DNA from 4 places in the Lentibacillus cibarius genome. Region 4 is predicted to be linked to each of the others. Evidence: riboswitches for the same ligand, from Rfam matches in the RefSeq annotation. Region 4 holds a riboswitch; each other region holds the start of a gene.
What was found. Region 4 has a riboswitch for cyclic di-GMP ahead of FFL34_RS04230 (methyl-accepting chemotaxis protein). Riboswitches for the same ligand answer to the same signal wherever they lie in the genome.
Positions count from the first base shown of each region.

Region 1: linked by a shared signal. The riboswitch ahead of FFL34_RS05285 (competence type IV pilus major pilin ComGC) and the one ahead of FFL34_RS04230 (methyl-accepting chemotaxis protein) in region 4 are both predicted to bind cyclic di-GMP.
Region 2: linked by a shared signal. The riboswitch ahead of FFL34_RS06985 (response regulator) and the one ahead of FFL34_RS04230 (methyl-accepting chemotaxis protein) in region 4 are both predicted to bind cyclic di-GMP.
Region 3: linked by a shared signal. The riboswitch ahead of FFL34_RS06745 (aspartyl-phosphate phosphatase Spo0E family protein) and the one ahead of FFL34_RS04230 (methyl-accepting chemotaxis protein) in region 4 are both predicted to bind cyclic di-GMP.

Region 1 is NZ_VCIA01000001.1:1,084,200-1,090,044, forward strand. It holds gene FFL34_RS05260 (DUF2829 domain-containing protein) at 53-274, opposite strand; gene FFL34_RS05265 (hypothetical protein) at 559-777, shown strand; gene pilO (type 4a pilus biogenesis protein PilO) at 789-1,301, opposite strand; gene FFL34_RS05275 (hypothetical protein) at 1,291-1,836, opposite strand; gene pilM (type IV pilus biogenesis protein PilM) at 1,850-2,755, opposite strand; gene FFL34_RS05285 (competence type IV pilus major pilin ComGC) at 2,856-3,311, opposite strand; cyclic di-GMP riboswitch class II at 3,343-3,425, opposite strand; gene FFL34_RS05290 (type II secretion system F family protein) at 3,481-4,680, opposite strand; gene FFL34_RS05295 (type IV pilus twitching motility protein PilT) at 4,755-5,795, opposite strand; gene FFL34_RS05300 (GspE/PulE family protein) at 5,811-5,845, opposite strand, start outside.
Region 2 is NZ_VCIA01000001.1:1,453,190-1,459,034, forward strand. It holds gene FFL34_RS06970 (tetratricopeptide repeat protein) at 1-13, opposite strand, end outside; gene FFL34_RS06975 (hypothetical protein) at 870-1,121, shown strand; gene FFL34_RS06980 (restriction endonuclease) at 1,242-1,754, opposite strand; cyclic di-GMP riboswitch class I at 2,174-2,255, shown strand; gene FFL34_RS06985 (response regulator) at 2,364-2,726, shown strand; gene FFL34_RS06990 (aspartyl-phosphate phosphatase Spo0E family protein) at 3,721-3,942, shown strand; gene FFL34_RS06995 (hypothetical protein) at 4,159-4,356, shown strand; gene FFL34_RS07000 (HNH endonuclease) at 4,437-5,015, opposite strand; gene FFL34_RS07005 (hypothetical protein) at 5,373-5,845, shown strand, end outside.
Region 3 is NZ_VCIA01000001.1:1,407,137-1,412,981, forward strand. It holds gene FFL34_RS06720 (hypothetical protein) at 1-37, opposite strand, end outside; gene FFL34_RS06725 (hypothetical protein) at 121-354, opposite strand; gene FFL34_RS06730 (hypothetical protein) at 733-1,206, shown strand; gene FFL34_RS06735 (hypothetical protein) at 1,500-1,925, opposite strand; gene FFL34_RS06740 (hypothetical protein) at 2,530-2,847, opposite strand; cyclic di-GMP riboswitch class I at 3,320-3,404, shown strand; gene FFL34_RS06745 (aspartyl-phosphate phosphatase Spo0E family protein) at 3,494-3,688, shown strand; gene FFL34_RS06750 (response regulator) at 3,685-4,050, shown strand; gene FFL34_RS06755 (hypothetical protein) at 4,063-4,278, shown strand; gene FFL34_RS06760 (HNH endonuclease) at 4,748-5,329, opposite strand; gene FFL34_RS06765 (hypothetical protein) at 5,450-5,710, opposite strand.
Region 4 is NZ_VCIA01000001.1:844,016-849,860, forward strand. It holds gene fliD (flagellar filament capping protein FliD) at 1-2,082, opposite strand, end outside; gene FFL34_RS04230 (methyl-accepting chemotaxis protein) at 2,354-4,048, opposite strand; cyclic di-GMP riboswitch class I at 4,319-4,413, opposite strand; gene FFL34_RS04235 (ABC transporter ATP-binding protein) at 4,657-5,451, opposite strand; gene FFL34_RS04240 (ABC transporter permease) at 5,452-5,845, opposite strand, start outside.

The DNA.
Region 1 (5,845 bases), 240 kb from region 4:
GCTGGACCACATTAATCTTCATTTGCATCCAATACGTTGCCTAACTTGAATATTAATCAACAACTTGCCAATCATCAGCTAAGATATCACATACGGTTGGGGTGAACATCGTATAGCCTTCCCCTTCTACGTTGATTAACATATACGGGTTTAACTTTTCCCCCTCGTGAACACTTTCACCCACGAGTTTCACATACAATTCAGGTCCGCCCCAACCAGTACGAATCACTTTTTCTCCTGATTTAAGCAAAGGCAATACATCTTCAAAAGTCATTATTAACCAATCCCTCCATTATTTTTATATCATCCAGTATAACACTTCAAAAAATGATAGGCACCCTTCCTACTAATGGATAGCAGAAACGGGTGTCGCGCGGGTTTCGGCTCGGGTCACGCGAGTTTCCAATAAAGAAAGTATGTGAACGATAAAAATTTTAAGTTATAATTCTCAGCCACTTTTGGCATGTTAGCAGACGGAAGTGTATAAGAAATAAGGTTGATTTTCGGCGGCTGGAAAATCGTCTTTTAGGTATGGGTGGGCTGCTCGGGTTTGGGTGCGTGTCGCTCGAGTCGGACGGGCTGTCGCTCGAGTTGGACGGGCTGTCGCTCGAGTTGGGCGTGCTGTCGCTCGAGTCGGACGGGCTGTCGCTCAAGTTCGGGGGCGTGTCGCTCGAGTTTGGGCGCGTGTCGCTCGAGTTGCGGGCGCTGTCGCTCGAGTTGCGGGCGCTGTCGCCCGAGTTACGGTGCGTGTCGCTCGGGTTGAAACCCGACAAATGAGCCGTCCTGTTTCATCCGCTATAAAATGTTGCTATTTCGACTGATAGGTTTGCTGAGTCGCCTTGCTCAACTGAGATAGTGTCTATCCTCATAAATCGTTCACCTTTTTGGACTGCCTTTAGAAAGGCATTGATTTCATTTATGTTGGCGCCGGATACTTCCAGCATGTACCCGGCATTGCTTAGATCGCCTTCTTCAGCTGCACTACTACCAGAGGAAGCAATCGACTCAATAACGACATTCGTCTTGTTGGCCATTTGCCGCAGCTCGTTTAGTACTGCATCGGGCTTTTTGTCGGCCGGTACTTGTTTGGTAACTTGCTGTAGTGACTCGTCCATAGGCTGATCCTGTTTTTCGAGCTGATTGACTTGTCGCTCGTATAAATCTACCTGTTCTTCGGTAGAGGCGAGGTCATTCTGCAGCGGTTGAATGATCATCCGGTAACCGGCAACATATAAGAAAGCGGCAAAAGCGATCAATAAAATAAGAATTAATGTATGGCTTCGGTTCCAGTTAGTCAGCATCCGCACTCATCTCCTCCCGCAACACACCGCTGTCAAAAGTCACCACTAATGATGCATCATATCCGTCACCAGCCTTCGAAATGTCGGACATTTTTGCATCGAGCACATACGGTTGTTGCAGCAGTTTGCCAATATAATCCGAAACAGCAGACAGTGTATCAAACGCCGCTTCTAGTTGAAATTGCTCTCCACTATTATACGCGAAGTCCTCCATCTGCCCCGGGTCACGCAGCATGTCAAGCACTTGCTCATAAAGGGCCACACGCGGAACCGTTTGTGCTTCGATGGACGCTAATGCTTCCTTCGTCTGCTCGAGCTGCTGCACTGTGCCGGATGCTCCCTCCAGCTGTGAGACTTGGTTTTCCAGGACGGCCATCTCTTTTTGCTGCACGTCGATGGCATGTGTTAACCCATTTCGCTGCACCAGTAATACAGTAATCACAGCTATAACCAGCAGCAGAAAAATCAGAAACAGAACAAGCGGCATTTTTAGTTGTTTACGTTCTTTTTCTAAAAAGTTTATTTCCGTATTCATCACAAGTCCACCTTCAGCCGCCATTTTTCAAGCCAAGTCCCAGCAAGTCAACATATTTAAGGGAGAGTCTTTCTTCGGGAAATTCATAAATCGGTAGGGCCAGACTGTCAGCAAGAAAGCTTTTGGCCGTGGACAGATAAGGGAAATCCCCGGATACAATCAGTTGGTCGATGCGTGCTTCTCCCTTGGTAATCGAATATTGATAAAAATCGATAATCCGATTGATCTCTACCATATAATCACTGATGATACGTTCAGCCGTCTCCTGCGTCATTTCTTCATGCGAAGCCATTTTCATATGCCTGCTGAACACTGCTTTTTGATGCTGGAAGGCTGTCAAAAACAGCGCATCTTTGTTCCAATGAACGAGCATCACATGGTCGGATGCTGCTTGTGTTGTTTGAACATAATAGCGGTACACCGACAGAGACGTCAAATCAGCAATAACCGGGTGAAGCCCCGCCGCTGTAAACGCCTGTTCAAAGCTATTAATTTTTCCCCGCGGATAGGCATACAGCCGGACATTGGTTGTCTCCCCATCCCCTTCCAGCATGTCAATGGCGAGCGCCGGATCGTCAAACGGCAAATAGAAACTGTTACCGATTTGTGTGCGAATATAGCCCATTGCTTCTTCCTTGGACATTGCTGTCGGGATGGTTATATCCCTAATGACGACCGTATCATCCACGAGGCAAAAGGCTAGCTTTTTCCGTTTCCAGCGGTACTTTTGCACTAATTGCTCAATCGCGTTCTGAAAGGCCTTAGCATCCGCGATGGTACCACCCTGCATCGTACCCGCAGGCAGTTCGTGTTCCCCATGCACGACGATGCTGTCAGTTGTGGTATTTTTTTGATAGGCATAGCGGATCACCCGGCTCGTGATGATCATATTAACCCTGCCATTGTTGAAGAACTCCATATGACCACCTGCTTAGGTAAAAGTGTCGAATCTCGGTAAAAACGCCCTGCAGCAGAACGTGCAAGGCGTTTGGGTTGGTGATTGTGTTTTATTGAATGTATTAATCGTCATCTTCTTCGTTATTGTCATCATCGTCATCATTGCCGCCACTAGTGTCATCACTAATTTCTTCTTCATCTTCACCAGGTTTGTATTCAAACGTATAATCATCCACATCAGAATCATCAGCCTCATTTGTCACTTCTACAGTACCATTGTAATCTTTATCTGTATTAGGGTTAGTAGGTTTTTCTTCAAGAAAGCCCTCTTTAACTAGATTATCTAGCGTATAAGCACCATCTTCAGGATCAACCCCACTTGCATGAGCCAGCCTTGCCGCATTCTCCATTAATTCCCTATTCGACTTATCAGCATCTTCTTTCGATTTACCAATAACCCCTGAAACACTAGGTACCGCAATCGCCAATATTACCCCTAAAATGGCCAAGACAGCCAACAGCTCAACTAGTGTAAAACCTTTCTGCTGCTTAAATCTTTTTTTCAAACGTTCCAACATACGCCTCTCTCCCCTTTTTAGTTTAATAAGGTAATAGAGCGTCGGTTGCACTAGTTGCTCCTGGCTATCCAAGTGCCCATATACAGATAGCCGCTCATCACACCACTACCTTTTTCTTACATCTATTATACTAAATACTATGTATAATAACCACATCTTAGCAATTTGTTCACTGAATGTTCTCAAATAGCGAGAACATCGGCAAAACTATGGATACAATAACACTTCCAACGATTACCGTCAATAGAATAATCATTAATGGTTCGACCAATGTTTGAATGCGGTTGGACATTTGATCTAAGTCTTCTTCGTAAAATTGCGCGGCTTTTTGCAGCATGTGGTCGAGTGTTCCGGTTTTTTCACCGATCTGTACCATTTGCACAATTAACGGTGGGAAGGCCCAATGACCATCCATCACTCGGGTTATCGATTCACCGTTTTCCAGCGATTTCCGGGCGTCTGCTAAAACGTTTTGCATTACTTTATTGCCGACAACCCGTTCAGTAATCTCCAGCGCCTGTAAGATTGGCACTGCACTGTTGACGAGGGTGGAAAGTGTCTGTGTCATCCGGACAAGCACTGCTTTATGGGCAAGCTTGCCGAGGAAGGGAAATTTGATTTTCAAGCCATCCACACGGTATGCCACTGCCGGAAATTGCACGACATATTTGTACACGAGTACGCCGATTACCACGAGAACGAGCAGCATCCACCAGTAATACTGCATCCAATCGCTTAAGGACAGGATCAACTGCGTAAATACCGGGATATCCTCCCCGAAGGATTCAAACATCGATACAAACTGTGGTACGACAAACACGAGCAAGAATACCGTTAACAATAGCGTAATAGCCCCGACGATACTAGGATACATCAAGGCGGAGACGAGTTTTTTCCGGTTGGTATGTTCTTTCTCATAGTAATCAGCCATTTCGTTTAGAATGTCATCCAGTTTACCACTCGCTTCTCCGGCATGGATCATGTTGACGAGCAGCTCCGGGAAAACGTTCGGATGACGCTCGGTTGCGACAGAAAGCGCCTCCCCTCGATCAAGCTGCTTGTCTATGTCTTCAAGCGCGGATTGGAGCATACGATTGTCCGTTTGTCTGCTCATTGTTTTCGTCGCTTCCGAAATGGAAATCCCGGCATGAATCAGTGTCGCGTATTGCCGGAGAAAAATAACAAAATCAGCGTTTTTAAGCCGCTTGTTCAACATAATATCTTTATTCCACGGCTTCGTTTCGGTAATAGAGACGATAATGATACCGCTTTGTTCTAGTTCCCTTAACGCATCACGCTTCGTTTCCGCTTCTACTTTTCCCTTTACGCGCTGGCCGGACAATCGTTTACCGCTATACTCAAAGTTCACTGCATCACCCCCTGCTGGTCAAAATTTCCGCAAGCCCTTGCCAACATTATTCTACCATTCGCCACGCCCGGTCTTTATACTTCCCTAATTTCCAAAAACGGTGCGACGGTCTCATATGCTACGACGCCCTCATTAAGCAGCCGCTTCAAATCCATATCCATGGTATGCATGCCTTGCGCTTTGGATGTCTGCAGCACGTTCTGGATTTGGTGCAGTTTTTCATTGTTAATGAGATTTTTAACGGCCGGTGTGTTGATCAGCACTTCTGTTGCCACCCGACGGCTCGTCCCGTCTGTTGTCGGAAGCAATTGCTGGGAAATGACCGCTTTTAAAATAGAAGCCAATTGAATGCGGATTTGCGTTTGCTGCGCGGGTGGGAATACGTCAATCATCCGCTCAATCGTGGAAACCGCACCACTAGTATGCAACGTACCAAGTACTAAATGACCGGTTTCAGCTGCTGTAATCGCGGTGGAGATTGTTTCCAGATCACGCAGTTCCCCGACGAGAATAACGTCCGGATCCTGCCGCAAACTTGCCCGCAATCCGTTAAGAAAACTGTTCGTGTCGATCCCAATCTCGCGCTGATCAATAATCGAATAATGGTGCGTGTGTACATACTCAATTGGATCTTCCAGCGTAATCATATGCCGGCCCATCGTTTGGTTCATAAAATCAAGCATTGCCGCAAGTGTCGTACTTTTTCCGCTTCCGGTCGGTCCGGTGACAAGCACAAGGCCTTGCCGCTCGGTCGTAATTTCTTTGGCAATCGGCGGCAAGTGTAGCTCCTCAATGGACGGAATATGTCTCGGCACAATTCTGAATGCGAGCGACAACGCCCCGCGCTGGTAAAATAGATTGACTCTGAACCGGGAAACACCACTGATGCCACAGGAAAAATCCAATTCCCGCCGCTCCTGCAGCATCTGCCACTCGTGATCACTCAACAGTGAACGGCCCATCCGCTCGGTATCGGAAGGTTGTAACACAGGAAAATCCTGCTCAAGTAACAAACCATTAATACGAAACACGGGTGCTTTGCCGACCGTTATATGTACGTCGGAAGCTTTTTGATGAAACGCCTGTGTCAGCCATTGTTGCAATATATCATCCATTGTTTGCTTCCTCCTTCACATTTGAATCGACAGCTGCATAATCTCCTCCA
Region 2 (5,845 bases), 610 kb from region 4:
AACGCACCGACATTTAATCCCTCCAATAATCACGGAATTCTAAGTTTGTAGACTGTGAAAATAATATTAAATACACATATAGTGGCTCATTTGCCAATGCTTCATCCCATTACCTTACTAACAAACCGTTCCTATCACCTTTCTTTTTGTTACTAATCGATGGCGTTTAGGTATTCATCCCACATATCATCTTCAAGCTAAAAAAAATTCCAGATAGCTTGGTTCCACTTACTTATCAAACAGTTTCATTTATTTCTCCTTTCTTCGACAATATACATCATGCTCTGCGGAATACATATGCTGCAGATTCGAAATCAGCTAGTTAAACCGCCAGTCCAACTACCGCTCCTAAATTTTTGAAGCAAAAACATAATTCTTTTGATTCGCTCTGGATCCCTCATTTTTCATTCCCCTTTCAATGAAGCGGGGAAAACCCTATTATCGAATACTTGTATAGCTTCCAGAAGTTTCATCATCTAACGACGAAACCTTAATTCCCATACTTCTTAGTTTCTCAACACTTTCCTGCCGGTCCCTCTCTAACTGTTTGAACTTTTTCCTGAACACGATTCGAACAATAAACACAAGTGTAGGGAGCAGGACGAACTTCAACATATACCATAAGGCCATGAAGAATAAGATTATTAGTGAGAGATAAGCGAGAGTGTCCACCATCTCAATCGCTCCTTTTGTTTTATTTGCTTACTTTATTTTATACGATATGCCGTCGTTAGCGATTCAGCCAAAACCCTTTTAATAATACTCACGGTACCATTTTAATTCCTCTAAAATTTTTTTGCTTTAAACTCTTCGAAAATGAAAAATACCAAAGTATAATACTTCAAACATTTCGATTGGAGGAAAAGCCATTGGAACAATTCTATAAAGATGCATACGAAGAAGGAAAGAAAGTAAACCTGCTTATTGAGCCGGAAGATCAACTAAATGTCGCAATAAATCTTTTAGGAATGGTAGAGCAAACTTACGAGGAATTCTCTCATGAAATTCTACAATTCTATAGACATTATAACAATCCCGTTCCCAGCTTTATTAAACGTGTAAACAGCGACAATTTGATTGAGTTTGGTATGTATTTTGTCACCGGACTACTCAGTGAATAAGAGCAAAATGGAAAGGTGGATGATAACAATGAAATTGAGTAATGAACAATACGAAGCACTCTATGATGAAATGATGAATGTATTTACCTAGGGGCTAGCCATTAGCTTAGCCCCCTAAGATTAGCTACTTTTCTCTTCACCTTTATTATTCTTTATTATCCAATTCATTAATTGATTCCGATCAATCAACTTAACATGATTTGTAACCGCTAATTTTTTAGCTTGCTCTGTAAAAAAGCTATTTGTAATAACCCAGCATTCGTCGGCCTTATAGTGACTTTTGGCCGAGGCTATCTCTTGCACAGCTTTAACGCCAACATTTTTCTTATATCGTTTTACTTGAACAATAATTTTCTTGCCTTTTGAGGATAAAACTAAATCCGCCCCATAATCACCACTTGCCGGCGTTAGTTTAACATTATATCCGCTAGTTTTTAATTGTGCTTGAAGATACTCCTCAAACTTTCTACCTGACATTTTATCAATTTCTCGCATTCCTGACTTTCTTAGCTTCTGTTCCTTTATCGTATCAACGATAAATGCAAATATTAAGGTACCAATAACAAATACAATTAATCCCCATGTTAGTAAAGGTTCAGCTGTTAACATCGACCAAAGTAAATTCCATCCCATCTTAAAACCTTCTAAGAATCCCATACTACCTATCCTGTACTCCCTTTGAAAGAATCATTTATTTAAGATTACGATAATACATAGAACAATTCCGACTGAAACACTATAATTGCTTATCATCTTATACAAAGATAAAAGAGACTCCACTTCTGATATTTAACCTATATCATCAAAAAATCAGTTGTTTTCATAATCGCTTACAGCTTAGATTATTATACCGTCTATATTCAAAAATGGAAATACTAACCATGATTTAGTTGGTTATACCACAGAGACCACACATGCTCTCATTATTAAAAACGTAACTGAAAAGGCCCAACCAGTACCATAAGAGAACTTTTTTAATTCACAAAAAATACTTTATGCTTTACTCATTCTCACCGATGTTATACGTGGACAGTTTAATAGAATGATTTATGACCCGATAATGGCAAACTTATCGAAAGGTAAGGACGCAAAACCAAGGGCCTAAAGCTTTTAGTTCAGGCAGCCTTTTCTTTGGTTCGCCTTTTTTCTGTCTAAGGATAAACATGATATTTATTATAGATAAAAAACACAGGATTTAATGTGAAATACCCACGAAGAATAAAATCAGGGAGCAGGGACGATATGGGTACGATATTAATAGTTGATGATTCAGGGTTTATGAGAGGCTATTTAAAACGTATGATTCAGGAACATGGCTATACAGACGTTATAGATGCAGCGGATGGGCAGGAAGCGATTAACGTGTACAAATACTGTAACCCCGCCATTGTTTTTCTCGACATAACAATGCCGAATGTCGATGGTTTAACAGCACTAGAGGAAATTATCAAATTCAATCCTGATGCGAAAGTGGTTATGTGTTCAGCTATAGGTACAGAATCCAATGTTATTAAAGCACTGCAATTAGGTGCCATAGATTTTATTGTAAAGCCGAAATTTGATGGCTTGATAGACGTTCTGAACAAGCATTGTCATACGTATTAAACATTTTACTTAGATTGGAATGAAAAGCGAATGCAAAAACACAGAATATGTACAAACTGCGGAAAAATTGATCGCCTAATAGATGGTCTATGCAACGACTGTTACGATGAAGAAAGGGATAATTTAAAAAGAATCAAAGCATTTTTGTCGAAACACCCGCAATCAAATGCAATCGATATCTCTATAGAAACAGGCATCCCTATTGATGACATCACGCGTTTGATAAAAAAGGGAGCCATTACATAAATAGCGATTGGAGGAATGAGATTGAGATTATTTCACAAGGTTGCAACAACTTTATTCGGTTCATCAGAGACCTATTTGATACGTTCAAAAAAAGAAGTGCATATAACTTCAATATCAAAAAGAAGCTGAAACTATCGAAGGGCAGGTAATAGAAGGTTATGAGCAATTAATAGAGGCTGAATGTTTTACGTTTGTTATCCGTGCCTTTTGAACTAGGCGTACAAGCGGGAAGGTTGTTTTACAATTTGGAGCATACCATAACCCGTTATTAATACATATTCTTTATAATGATAAAACAAACCGACCGGGGAAATGGACGAAACTTATCATGACAAACAGTAGAACCCACTCAACTTGAATCTGAGTGGGTTCTTACTATGTGATGGGGTGGATTTTCCTATCCCACAGAGGTCCGCACTATGCGGATAACTTTATTTTAGCAGAAATGGTCACCCCCATCAAAAAAGCGTAAAACAAAGTGAAAATGGCACCACCCCTCTAAATGAATGATTTTTAAACAAAGAAGCTGCCACGGTGATGATCCCTTGGCTCCCAAGATTTCCGGCTAATAGCTGGGCAACCGAGACAACCATATCCTTATTTCATATCATAATTTTTCCAATATATCAGATTAATTTCGAACATATTGTTCATTAAAAATTCACAACCACCACTAGATTATAGGGATTTGTATCCATTATAATAGGTTGGGTTTAATATGATTCTTAGTACATAAGGAGCATTAATGATGCAAACAAGCTACAGGAACTTAGAACATTTAGTACAAATGATTAATCAGCATAGAAACTTAATGCTGGAAACCGCAAAGGTCTATGGTATGGGAAGTGAAAAGACATTAAATATTAGCCAAGAATTGGACGAGTTAATCCTTGCCTACCAAAAGGCTACTGCGGCCCAAAGTAAGACTAATAGCGTAGATGAGGAAAAGCTTCCTTTAAGTTCAGCCTGACAACTACTTCCACACCTGCTCAAAGGGGTTATATGTGTCAAAAGATCACGAGCATATCTTCTTCGGTTGAACAGAAAGAATTAGCTTCTCTCTTGAGGGTCTATTTCTTTTATGAAGGAATATGATGTACGATGATAATTGTAGTGCCAAGAACCGAATATAAGGTCATTTGCTGTTGGAGAAAGTCATCACCATTGACTAAAAGGGGTGAGGAAAATGAGAAAACTTAATGATAGCAAAGGATTTTGCCCTTTTTGCGGAGCGGATCTGCAGGGAGAACCAATACCGGAGGAAATGCAACATCAGTATGGGGCAACTCATTTCAGTAGAAAAATCGGCATTTCCAGTATAGAAGAAGATCGTATTGTGAAATGGCAGTGTCCGGATTGTGGGAAGGAATGGGAGCGGGAATGATAAGAATCCTGCAGAGATTTCTCTTCACAGGACTTTTATCACTATTTTATCGTTTTAAAGCGTTCGGAGGACTGTTCCCTTTAACTTGGTTGTTGGAATCTGATGTTGATGATTTCTAAATATTCTTCATACCTCATATCGGCTTTCTCACTATTGCATCCCCCACAAGAACAAACACAGTTGCTTGGTGTGCTAAATCCACCTTTTGATTTGGGTATTTTATGATCAATCGTATCTCCATAAAATCCACAATAATGGCATATAAAGCCATCCCGTTCCAATACGAACTTTTTTAAAGATTTCCTGTTGAAAAAATGATGAATTAATGTGCTATGAAAAATTCCAGCTGCTCCTTCTTCCACCAACTTCTTAGCTTTGTCATAGCTTACGGTATTTTCAAATTTATAATTACTTGAATCCCGGCCGCGAATGGTAATTTCTTTAGATGTATCTAATAAAGACGTATCAAAGCTATATTCCTGCCTTGAACTAAGTATTCTTTCATGCTTACGATCTTTGCAATCCCAACAGTAGGATTTTCTTTTCGTTCCATTACTCATTCTCCCACCTCTTGTTGGGAATTTTTTCAGATATTTAGTTTCACCACAAATTTTACACTTTTTATAGATCCTGCAAGCATCACCTATACTGACACCCAATATGATCGCCTCCAAAATCGACACACTATTACTATTTCGTTATCGCCCGCCTTTGCCCTACTCTAACCATTTCAGGAGTTGTTATTAATACACTATCATTTTCTGTCTTTTAAATCTAATCTAAATAGCAAAAGGAGCCTTCACTCAAAGGCTCTTCTAACATTACCAACCTTCATTTGTTGTTCCTTTTTATTTTTAAACCTTTTCAAACTTAAAGTTTATATTTTGTGCAGATCATGTTGTTCTGCAATAGGGAAATTAACAATCTGTGCTTTCACAAATGAGTTTTTGCATTCTTTCCGGAAGGATTTAATTCCATTTTTGTCGAATATTGATATATGAAAGGAGTGGCGATAAATGGCAGATTTCTCTGTTAGCCTAACGCAATTTATTGATTTCACTTTAAAAAGAAGTGGCAGTGCTAGAACAAATTTTGTACGTGAAATAAAATATAGAGAATACCATCCAGCAACAGATTATTGGAAACAACTTAGAGATGAAATCAAAAAATTACACTCAGAAGGGGCATCATTAGAAAAACTTGACTACTTAGTAGATAGAGTTCATGAACGCAAGCGCCGAAATTATAACGAGGCGATTAAACTCTATAAGAGATTTTTTCGTGATAAGAACTGTGAATGGTTTAACCCCGGTAGTTCATATTGGGCTTTTAATGATGAACTTATAGTGAAGTCAAACCCTGAAATAGGTCTTTACATAAACGGCCAGCCACACCTTGTAAAATTGTATTTCAAAGGTCAGAAAGAGCGTATCGACAGACATAACATTACTTCAACATTAACTTTAATGAATAATGCTAATTTTAATGA
Region 3 (5,845 bases), 560 kb from region 4:
TCTTTTCTTTGCGTCGAATAACGTAGTATTTATTCATGTTTGTCATCCTATATATCAAAGGGAATCCTCCGTCAGAATTTCCACAGAGTATTCCCTTATATTGCAGATTTTTTTTAATTTCTAAAACTGTCCAATAAGAATCACGACATCACCATCCGGAAAAATCAATCGGTTTAGTTCGTTAAATCCAAGATGATTAGCCACTGGGAAGACGATAAAGCTTTCTTTTTCCAATAACTTATTAACATAATGCTTCCTTACCTTTTCCCTCGCATCATCCATCGAGTTCGCTTCAATTACTGTTTCTTGATAATCCCTATTTTTTGTTGAACGAATAACACAGTATTCTTTCATACTTAAACGCCTCTCTTTCTACTTATTTATAAAAAAACATCGATAAAGATGACAGCAATTATTTCCGCCGCACATCCTTATCGATGTTTTTTAACGATATTCAATGACCCAAAAGGCCGCCTCTTGCTTCTTTTCTAAACAATGATAAGTCAATTAATCTTTTAAATAGTATAACCTCTATATTGCACGCTTTTAACCTTCGATTGTTAAAAACAATGTAGCCTTCCCGCCATTCGTTTGTCATTAATAACATGAATTCGACCCTATTTAGGCAACTTTCTTTTGGTTACTAGTTTGAAGAACACAGTAGGGAGAGAAAATGAGACATAAAAGATATAATAAGGTTCAGAACACTGATAACAGAAAGGTGAGGGCATTATGGGTACATACTATGCATTAGGAATTGTAAAACACTTTACAGCAAAATCGGACCAAGCGATCAGTCCAGCTATTTGGAACGTATATCTGGATGAAAGAATAGATATTCAGCTATATACTCTGCGCATGAATGGTGCAGAAATACACGGGGAATTGAAGATGGAAGTATTTGAAGACAACATCGAAGACTTTTATAACAAACTTGTTGAAATTACTGATAACGAAAAGATTTCAATATACTTTGAGGACTCAGGAAAAAACATGGAGCAATATCAGAGTTGGGTTACGGAAATGACAGTTAAACAATACGATCCAAATATTACCTTGACCGCTGAACTTGCCATTCTGTTCATAGAAGGGAAAGTTCTTGTGGAGGAATTCAGCATTGAGCCGAAATTGATTAATTGGTTGTTTCGGCATGTTAATCTCGCAAACCCACTTGTTGGTTGTGTAATGTGCGATATAGTTGGATAATACCTTCCTAATTATGTGCAGGTGGCGGTTATATCATTAAACGGGAGAAATAGGCGTAAGTAAATGCTAGAAAACAATTTAAATGATTAAATTCCTCAAACGTTACATCAACGACAAGTCAATGACCCAGATTATTGAGAAAGGCCAAAGAAGCGCGGGAAGAGGGGAAGAAACTTCTATGGAAGCGGATGGATAAACCAATTTCTTAAATAAAGACACAAGGAAATAGAGTGTTATTTGATTCGCTTCAGTCAATTTCCACTTCCAAAATTCACTTTAAATTGAGGTAGGGATTATCTATATTGCGTATATTCAAGTAAACTACGAAGTTCATCTATAACGAAATCTAGTGATTCAGTATCTGCTTCATCATCAACCTTTTTCATATTCCTTTTCAAATCTGTAAATGCTTGTATCCTTTTTATTATTTCATTCGTGATGTCTAACACTTTTTCGTCGGATTGCTGGAATGCTTCTAATAATCTGTCGTAATTTGTTTTAGATGTCGATTGGGATAACTCATTAGATAGCTGATCAATTCTTTCCTGTTTCCTATCCATATTTTTGTTTTGTTTTTCCATCTGTTCAAGCATCATGGTCATTGTTTTCTTGTACTGATCAGCATTTCCTTCTTGAGCCTTACAGAGTTCCTTTAAGGTCTCTTCTACAGTCATATTCCTTAACTTATTCGGAATATCGGTATTGTGGAATTTATGCATAATGGTGCCTCCTTGGTTGTTACTAATTTGACATTGATAATGATAAATGTAAATTCACTCAACGTGGGTACAGTGGATTACACCTTTTATTGTGTGGGTTTTGCTGGATTATCCTAACACCACGGATTAGGTATATTATAGCAGAAACAATGAGTGCAATCACAATTACCTTGAAAGAGTAAAAATAATGAGAAGCAACAGCAGCCAATATGTAAACTGATTCAAATTAAAACAAAGAAGAATTTTCATGGACTTTTTTAGACTTGCTTTTTTATCAATGCAATGGTCATCAGTCTTAATGTAGCGGTAACTTATATTGTTATAGTAAATCTCATTTTCTACCAACCTATTCGTCCATTTACAATTGTTGCTCCTGCCTTTGGTTACGGAGTAATGAATAAATATAACCCCGTATTTCACAAGCTATGGGATAGATGGTTTGGGAATAGATGGTGATTGTTTATAAAGTAGAATAATTAAGAAGTTTCTACTCAGGGGATTGTTATCCTGTTAATGTGGTAACTACATAAATTAGCAAAAATACATTCTATGTCACATCATGTGCCTTATTTGCTGCAATAGAATAAGCACCATTAAAAAGGTGCTAAATCTCTTCCATTTGTAAATTTCCAAAAGGAGTAACTATATTTCCATTCATAACATCATTAGCTGTTATAGTAATCCTAGTTTGATAAGAAAACGATTCAATTAAAAAGAGTTCGTTTCCTTTTTCCCACAGCCATTTATGAACGTTCTCTCTCGAAACTCCACAACCTCTACTCGCAGTTGCTTGATCAGTAATATTTAGTTCTAATGCTAGCTTGCCTTCAACCACAAATACCATTGTGTGTACGGGTTTTATAGGCGTTTGAATATATCCTTCGATAAGGCCTTCCTTATTATAGAATTTTATTACTACCACCTCCTATTATCAGAACTAATTCGATAAAAAGTGGGATAATCCTTTATTTTTTTCTTGTTGCACATAATCATTCTTACATGATATAAAATTCAAAAATAGCCCAATTTATACATCGTGTATTATGTTCAAATTAGTCCCCAGAATGCAGCAAATAACGGGGCTAAAAAGAAATAGATTGGAAAATTGGGTTCATCTACTATTATTTATTATTATTGTATGAGTTTGCGATATATAGGTCTCACGTCCTAATATGAACGTATTTCGCCGTCTACTCTTATTTATCAGCCAATGTATCATCGCGATTCTTCCTGTGCAAGTTCAATGGGTTATCCGCACCTTAAAGAATCTGCATATGCAGATAACCTTATAAAAGGCAAAACGGATAATTCAGGGAAAACCCTTCATAATGTTACTCATTTTACCGATAATACAGGTAAATGAACGTGGTTCAATTGAACTAGTTATTTAGTTTATCCGATAATGGCAAACTTATCGAAAGGTAAGGACGCAAAACCAAGGACCTAAAGCTCATTAGCTAAGGTAGCCTAGTTACCGAAGTAAGCTCTCTTAATAGGTGTACCTATCTTGTTTGGTTCGCCTTTTTGAGTATCCTTACTTCAGAGTGAAGATTTTAGGAGGTAATGGGATGCTTATAACAGATCATAAAATAACAACAGACTACCTACTGGAATTGATTAATCATAAGAAAGAAACGATGATAAAGGTTGCTGAAACATTTGGTTTTAATAGTGATAAGACATTAGAATGCAGTCAAGAATTAGATGAGTTAATTATAAAACATCAGCGAATGACAAAATTAGAAAGAAAAAGCACAACATGAGAACGATATTAATAGCGGATGATTCAACGTTTATGAGAAGATTTTTAAAACGTAAGATTCAACAACATGGACATCTAGACATTGTTGAAGCAACCGATGGACAAAAAGCGATTGAGGCATATAAACAAATACGTCCAGATATTGTTTTCCTCGATATAACGATGCCAAATGTAAATGGCTTAACTGCATTGAAGGAAATTATAGCGTTTGATTTGAAAGCAAAAGTGGTTATGTGTTCAGCTATGGGTACAGAATCAAATGTTATTGAGGCACTGCAACTAGGGGCAATAGATTTTATTGTTAAGCCTAATTTTGAAAGTTTAGTTAACGTTTTAGATAAACTGGATTCCAACACAGAATAGGAGTGGTAAACAATGAAGCGTAATGGTTTATGTGTACACTGTGGGAAAATTGATCAACTTATGCATGATTTATGTAACGAATGCTACGAAATAGAACAAAACAATATTAAGGCGGTTAAAAAGGTTTTATTTAAATATCCAAATTCAAATGCTATAGATTTATCCATAAAAACTGGCATTTCTATTGACGGTATAACCCGTTTAATTAAAAAGGGAACATTAATATAATTCTAGCCAACAAAACAATGCAGAACAACTCCAAAAGTCCTTTTATGGTCATCTATGTATTATTTGCATTATATAAGTCCTCACGTTCTCATATGGCCGTATTCCATCTTCTGTACTTGTTTGTATAAGATGCTTAGCCAATGTTTCATTGCTATAAGTCATATCATCTAAAATTACGAATGCATCCGCTTCTTCTTTTATTTTACTACGTCCATACCTGTCATGTTGCACTGAATTACTACAGATTAGATATCAATTGATTAAACCGCACATCTGTCTGTTGCACCCAAATCTTCTGTAATAACATACCAAGCCTTAGCCACCAGATGAGAAGGACGGCTTTTACCTGTAGCTTTTCATAACTGAACAGCTTCAGTTAGTATAGCTAGCCTTATACTCCAATGAATGGCGTTTTCTGTGACAACATAAACAATTTTACCAAGCACATCCCTCACATTCATCGATCTTTTTAATTCTGTTCAGTTAATTCCACGATATCTATATATTCCTCATATTCAATGTCATCCTTATTTCGATTACACTTGATACAAGCACAAACACAGTTGCTTGGTGTGCTTGCTCCGCCTTTTGCTCTAGGAACTTTATGATCAATTGTGTCACCGTAGAAACCGCAATAATGGCATATAAAACCATCCCGTTCTAATACAAATTTCCATAAAGTTTTCCTATTGAAGAAATGATGAATTAGCGTACTATGTACAATGCCTGCCGCTCCCTCTTCCACTAACCTCTTCGCTTTGTCATAGCTTATTATATTTTCATACTTATAATTACTTGTATTGCGTCCACGGATGGTAATTTCTTTAGTCGCATCTAGCAATGATGAATCAAAACTATATTCCTGTCTTGGACCAAGTATTCTTTCATGCCTACGATCTTTGCAGTCCCGACAATATGATTTTCTTTTGCTTGGCCTGTTGTGTTTCCCGCCTGTAGCCGGAAAACTTTTCATATATTTATATTCACCACAAATTTTACATCTCTTATAGAGCCTACAAGTGTCACCCGTACTTACTCCCCTTACCCCCATTAGTTCACCCCCAATTGGTCATTATGCTACTAATAACCCATGTAATATTACGAATACAATATCATTTTCTTACTTTCAAATCTACCAAGAAGCGGTATAGGGATGACCCCCGGATAAATTCTATTCCCCTTTTACCAACACAATATCAACCAGATCTAGAATATCTTCCGGTAACCGCTCCTGTCGTTCAACTGCAAATAGAAATTGCCCCAACTCACAAAGCTGCTTTCGCTGACTTACATCCAATTTTTCTGCATTCCTTTTTATAAGCCCAAGCAGTATGGCCAAATCATTGTTTGTGTATGTATTTTCCTTTATTTTTAATCGAATGATATTTGCTTGTCTATACTCTGATTTATTATTTAATATGGTTTTGTTCATAAAAATACCTCGTTTAAAAAATAGTTAGCCTCTATAGATACCCTACAACAGCAACCATTACACATATATTACATATCCTTATAGTTATTGCTTTTACCACGCCATCATCATCAAACCGCTATCCTCTAACTAACT
Region 4 (5,845 bases):
CATACGCTGGATCGCCTTTTCCATTTGGGTGAATTGACGCCAGTATCTATCCTCTACACGAACCAGACGGTCTTCGAATGAAGTGATGCGTTCGTTCATATCATCCAGTCGCTCACCCATGGTGTACTGTTTTTTCGTGGTAAACGAGTTACCGGCTTTTTCCGTAATCTGGTCCATCACCTGATTAACGGAATCCGTCATCCGCTGCAGAATTCCCTTCTCATTATAGGAAGCCCCTTCACTCGTGAACAATTCTTCAACCGCTTCAGGATTATCCTGTATAGCCGATTTCAATTTTGCTTCGTCAATTTTCAGCTTGCCGCCTTCACGATAATTGGATGTTGTCGTGATGCCGATACTGGACAGCTGGTTATAGGCTGACGGTATGCCACTGTTCTCCACCTGTGTGTAAAAATCAAGCCGCATGTCATTCAGGGCACCAGATAGCATAGGATCTCGTCGCAGCATTCCACTTTTGGATTTTTCTTCCCATAATTCCTGCTCTCGTTCGCTCATGGATTCCCGCTGCTTATCGGTTAAAGGCTTGTAGTCACGGTACCGCTCTTCCTGAAGCCTATCTTGGACATTGCCAATCAGCTCATTATACTTTTCGACAAACCCTTTGATATTTTCAAAGACCGCTTCCGTGTCATTGGAGATATTCACCTTGACATTTCCATTGGAAAATTCTTGTTTGAGATTAAACGTCACCCCGGAAACTTCAAATGAATTGGACGTTCTTTCTGTCTTCAGTCCGTTCAACGTGAATTTTGCATTTTGACCACCAGTTTCTTGTACGGCGTCATTAAAAAACAGTTGATTTACCGCAAAATCACCCTTAGCTTCAATTTCGTCTCCATTTGAATCATTAAAACTCCCTGTTTCCGTTCTTGTAAGCGACATCTTACCGGACATCTCATCGTAGAACATATTAACACCATTGTCTGCTCTGTTGACTTCACTGACCATGGAATCAAAGGATTGACTCGCTTTGATATTGAAAGTCTCGTCTTTGAATCCTTCTTCGGTATGGGCACCTATGTTGAAGTTTGCATAATCATATTGATACTCGACTTTAACTTTTGATCCGGCTTCAATAGAATCATCCATGGTAATGGTTCCTTCGTCAAAATTGATGGTTCCAGCTACCTCATCATTACTTTTTTTAATTATTTCTGTAGGCTCACCTGTATCAGATACTTCTTTTGCCCCTGATAATTTATACGTATCCCCGTCTATTTTTAGAGTGAATTTATTTGAATCATTTTTCGCAATCTGCTGGTTCGAGAGCTTAATCGTTGTCCCTTTTTCAGATGTCGTCATTGTATCTATCTGTCGATCCGTAACATACTTAACATCAACTTGTGTTCCCTTATCAAGGCTTTTATTAAATGTTAAAACACCTGTATCAGTGTCCACTAAAACCTGATTATTAGCCAAATCATAATCATCTACCGTTTTACTCGGATCCTTGTAAATCGCCGTATAATAGTCATTGCCTACCCGAATCGACATATCCTCTACTATGTCTGTTTCATCGTTTGCGTTTTTTGTATTTTTTATAGAAACACTTTCCTCGGAAATACCTTCTTGAAGGTTAAGATAAATCTGATTATTATTATCTGATTCCATGGAAATAGACTCAGATTTGATACTCCCCTGGTTCCAAATGCTAGAGTCACTAGGATCATCAAATAATTCCTTAAGACTTTTACTCGTATCGACAGAAGACGGATCACTGAAAATCTTACTACCATTTACCTTCGTTGCGGCACTTGCCAGCTGCTCTACCTCTGAAATATTATAGGATGACTGACTAGCAGCACTAGAAGCACTTGCTGTAACAAAGTCTTCATTGGTAGATGATGATGTCCTGGCCCGAAACGTTGTCGACATCTTCATATCGGTCAGCTGGGACCGGAACTCCATAAACTGCTTATTCACATCGCGGTACGCATCCCGCTGCCACGTCATCCACGTCTTGTCCTGCTCCATTTTTTGTAGCGGCATTCGCTCTGCCTTCATCAGGTCCGAAACCATCTTATCAATATCCATACCTGAAGCCAGTCCGCCAATTCGCATATCATTCACCCCTGAGGTTTTGGTTCTCTATGAAAATAGTGTTTATTAAACCTTCTTTTCTATTATATCGGTAGGGTAAAGGAAAATGTTTAGATAGGAACTAATTACATTTTATTAATCCGAAATAACTAGAAATATCTATTACTTACCTCTTTCCTCAAATTAGGAAGGAATGGATGAAATTAAATAGACAATATAAAGTGAATCCAGTTGCTGGACTCATATACTGATATGGGAAGTCCATAATTTAATGAACTCCCCCTAATTAAATTTAAAGCTTAAAACTTCGAACTAATCCTTTAAGACCCTCCGCTAATTTAGCAAGGTCATCTGCGCTGGAAGCAACCCCCTCCATCGAGCTAGTTGTTTGTTGAGAAGATGCGGATGTTTGTTCAACTCCTGCAGCGGACTCCTGGGAAACGGATGCAATCTCCTGAATGGAACTATTCATTTGTTGACTGGTCGCGGAGATTTCAGATAAATTTTCGGATACCGTTTCAATACTATTGACGACATCCGTTATAGCTTCACTAATGCCATCAAACTTCTCACCAGTCGAGTTAATTTGTTTTGTTCCTTTATCTGCTTCCTTATAGCCTTCTTGTAAAGAATTGGCTACTGAGCCTGTTTCAATTTGGATATTACTTACAATACCAGTAATATCCGTCACGGACTCAGAAACTTGTTCTGCCAGTTTTCTTACCTCATCAGCAACTACAGCAAATCCTTTGCCATGTTCACCGGCTCTAGCAGCTTCGATTGCTGCATTTAAAGCTAATAGGTTGGTCTGGTCAGCAATGTCTTTAATAACAGAAACGAGCTTGGAAATGTCTTGTGAATGTGCATCCAATCCTTGAACCTTTTGAAAAGCATCTTGTACGATACTATCTATTTTTTCCATCTGGTTCTTAGAATCGTTCATCAATTGGCTACCTTCATCTGTCATACGAAGTACAGTAGTAGAAGCTTGGTGTATCTGTTCACCATTTTCGTTGGCTTCTTGCACTCGTGTCGTGAACGTTGACATGGCTGAAGATAATTCACTTGAGCTATTCGCTTGTGTTTCTGAACCGGATGCTAGTTCCTGCATCGTAGTCGCAATTTGTTCAGACCCTAATTTCACTTCATTGGCAGATTGCGTTAACTCTTCACTTTGGCTGCTTACCATTTCAGAAACTTGATTGATTTGATTTAAAAGATCACGCATATTTGTATTCATTTCGTTTGTCGCTGTGACTAATTGTCCCACCTCATCCTCTGATTTGGTTTCAAGTAAATCGTGTGTTAAATCGCCATTCGAAATAAGCTTCATTCGATTCATAACAGCTTTTATTGGATTGGAGATAATTCGGGCGGTAATAATAGCCGTGATAATACCTAGAACAACTATTAAAGCGGATGTAATCACCACAGTAAGTACAGTAGTTTTCGCATTGGCCGTCATTTCTTCCCCTATCTTTTTTATCTCGGCTTCCCTTTGATTAGCAAGGGATTTAAATTCATCTATTAATTCATTTCCCATTGGTTGTACATCGTTTTGCATCACTTCCATTGCACTTTCAATATTCCCATTTTCATACTTTGCAATCACCTTATCAGTTAGCTTACCCCACTCGGTTTTCTTATCTATCAACTTTTGCAACTGATTAGAATTACTAATTTCAAGCGCTTTATTCTCTAATTTTATATTTTCGTCTATACCAGCATTAAATTCTTTTTTATAGGCATTATCTTTATACAATAATAACCCACGCAACAGACTTGTTCTTTTCGTCATGTTATTGGCAAGGTTCTCATCAGTAATTAATAAGCTAATTTCTTTGTTTATCATATTTTGCATACTACTGTTTGTTTTTTGTAAAGCGTATATGTTATATACACTTAATAAAACAACCAATACAAGGATAATACTAAACCCGAATAGTACCTTAGTTGTAATCCGTTTAAATTTTAGTAACCCTTTCATTTCGCATCCCCTTCTTTTCTAATAATTTGATATTTCATTGTCCATAAGTAAAGTTAATGTCACATTTATTTGTTTTCTCTAAAGACCCTCCAATCCAGTTGCTCGCTCATACGAAAAACAGCCTCTTTCAAAAGTTTTTTCATGTCATGACCCTCTTAAAACCGCTGCATAAACAGGAAAGAAAATCAAAAATAGTTTTATTCAATTAAAAAGGCTATTCAATAGTTATTGAATAGCCAAAATCAAAATAATATGCATCATATTAAAAATAGTGGCAGCCTGGCGATCATTATACACGGCGCATGTGTATAGTAGACCCATTAGCTTTGCGTCCTATCCTTTCAGATAGTTTGCCTTTTTCTTTATTATTTTTGTAGGAAAAAAACACCATTACCCATGGACTATTATAGTGTAATAAACTTCTTCTTCTTAAATCAACAAGATTTCTAAAGTCTATATTTTTCGATATTTTATACGATAACATTCAACTACATAAATATTGGGGAACAGCTCATTGGTATAGTAAAACTAATTAACAGCAGCAAATAAAAAAACAGGAGACCGAAACAGTTATCAGCCTCCTGCGATTCAATCTATTAACCTCGAAATCATCCCAATATCGCACGGTCATTCTCAAATTGCTCGCCGCGGATGCGTTGAAATTCTTCCAGCAATTGTTCAATGGTCAGTTTTTCTTTTTCCTTTTCAGGTAAATCTAAAATAATTTGCCCTTTATCCATCATGATCAGCCGATTCCCCAAATCGAGCGCCTGCTGCATATTGTGGGTAACCATTAAAGTCGTTAATTGAAACTTTTCAACAATATCTTCCGTGATGTCTGTAATTAACTGTGCGCGGGAAGGATCCAACGCTGCTGTATGCTCATCCAACATTAAAATATCCGGTTCGGTAAATGTCGCCATCAGCAGGGACAATGCCTGACGCTCCCCACCGGAAAGCAATCCCACTTTGGCATTAAGTCGATCTTCCAGTCCAAGGTGTAGCGTTTGTAAATAATCCCGGAACATGGTCCTCCGTTTTTTTGTAACACCGGGTTTAAGTTTGCGCGTTTTATTGCGCGCATAAGCCATGGCCAGATTTTCCTCAATTGTCATGGATGGTGCAGTCCCGGCCATCGGATCCTGGAAAACGCGTCCAATCAATTTTGACCGCTTGTATTCTGGTAAATGAGCCACCTGCCGATGATTAATCAAAACATCGCCGACATCGGGGATGATATGACCGGCAACAGTGTTCATTAGCGTCGATTTACCCGCACCGTTACTGCCAATAACGGTGACAAAATCGCCTTTTTCTAGTACTAGATTAATTTGCTGCAAAGCCTCTTTTTCATCCGGGGTACCTTCATTAAATGTAACGGAAATATCATTTAGTTGAAGCATTTACACAACTCCTTTTGCCTTTGTTCCGCTAAGCTCTGCGCGTTTTCGTTTACGCCGTAGTTTTTCCTTCCGTGCTCGCATTACTTTTGGTGCAACTAAGGCGGCGATAACGAGCAGTGCTGTAATCAGCTTCATATCTCCGGTTTCCAAAAACTCCACTCGTAAGGCCATGGTGACAACCATTCGGTAAATAACAGCACCGCCAATAACTGCAAGTGTTGTCCATACAATCGTTTTTGTACCAAATAATGCTTCACCAATGATGACAGAGGCTAACCCAATAATAATCATTCCAATCCCCATACCAACATCAGCGAACCCACCATGCTGAGCAATGAGCGCTCCTGACAAAGCAACCAGAGCATTGGATATGCCAACCCCCGTAATAATCAAT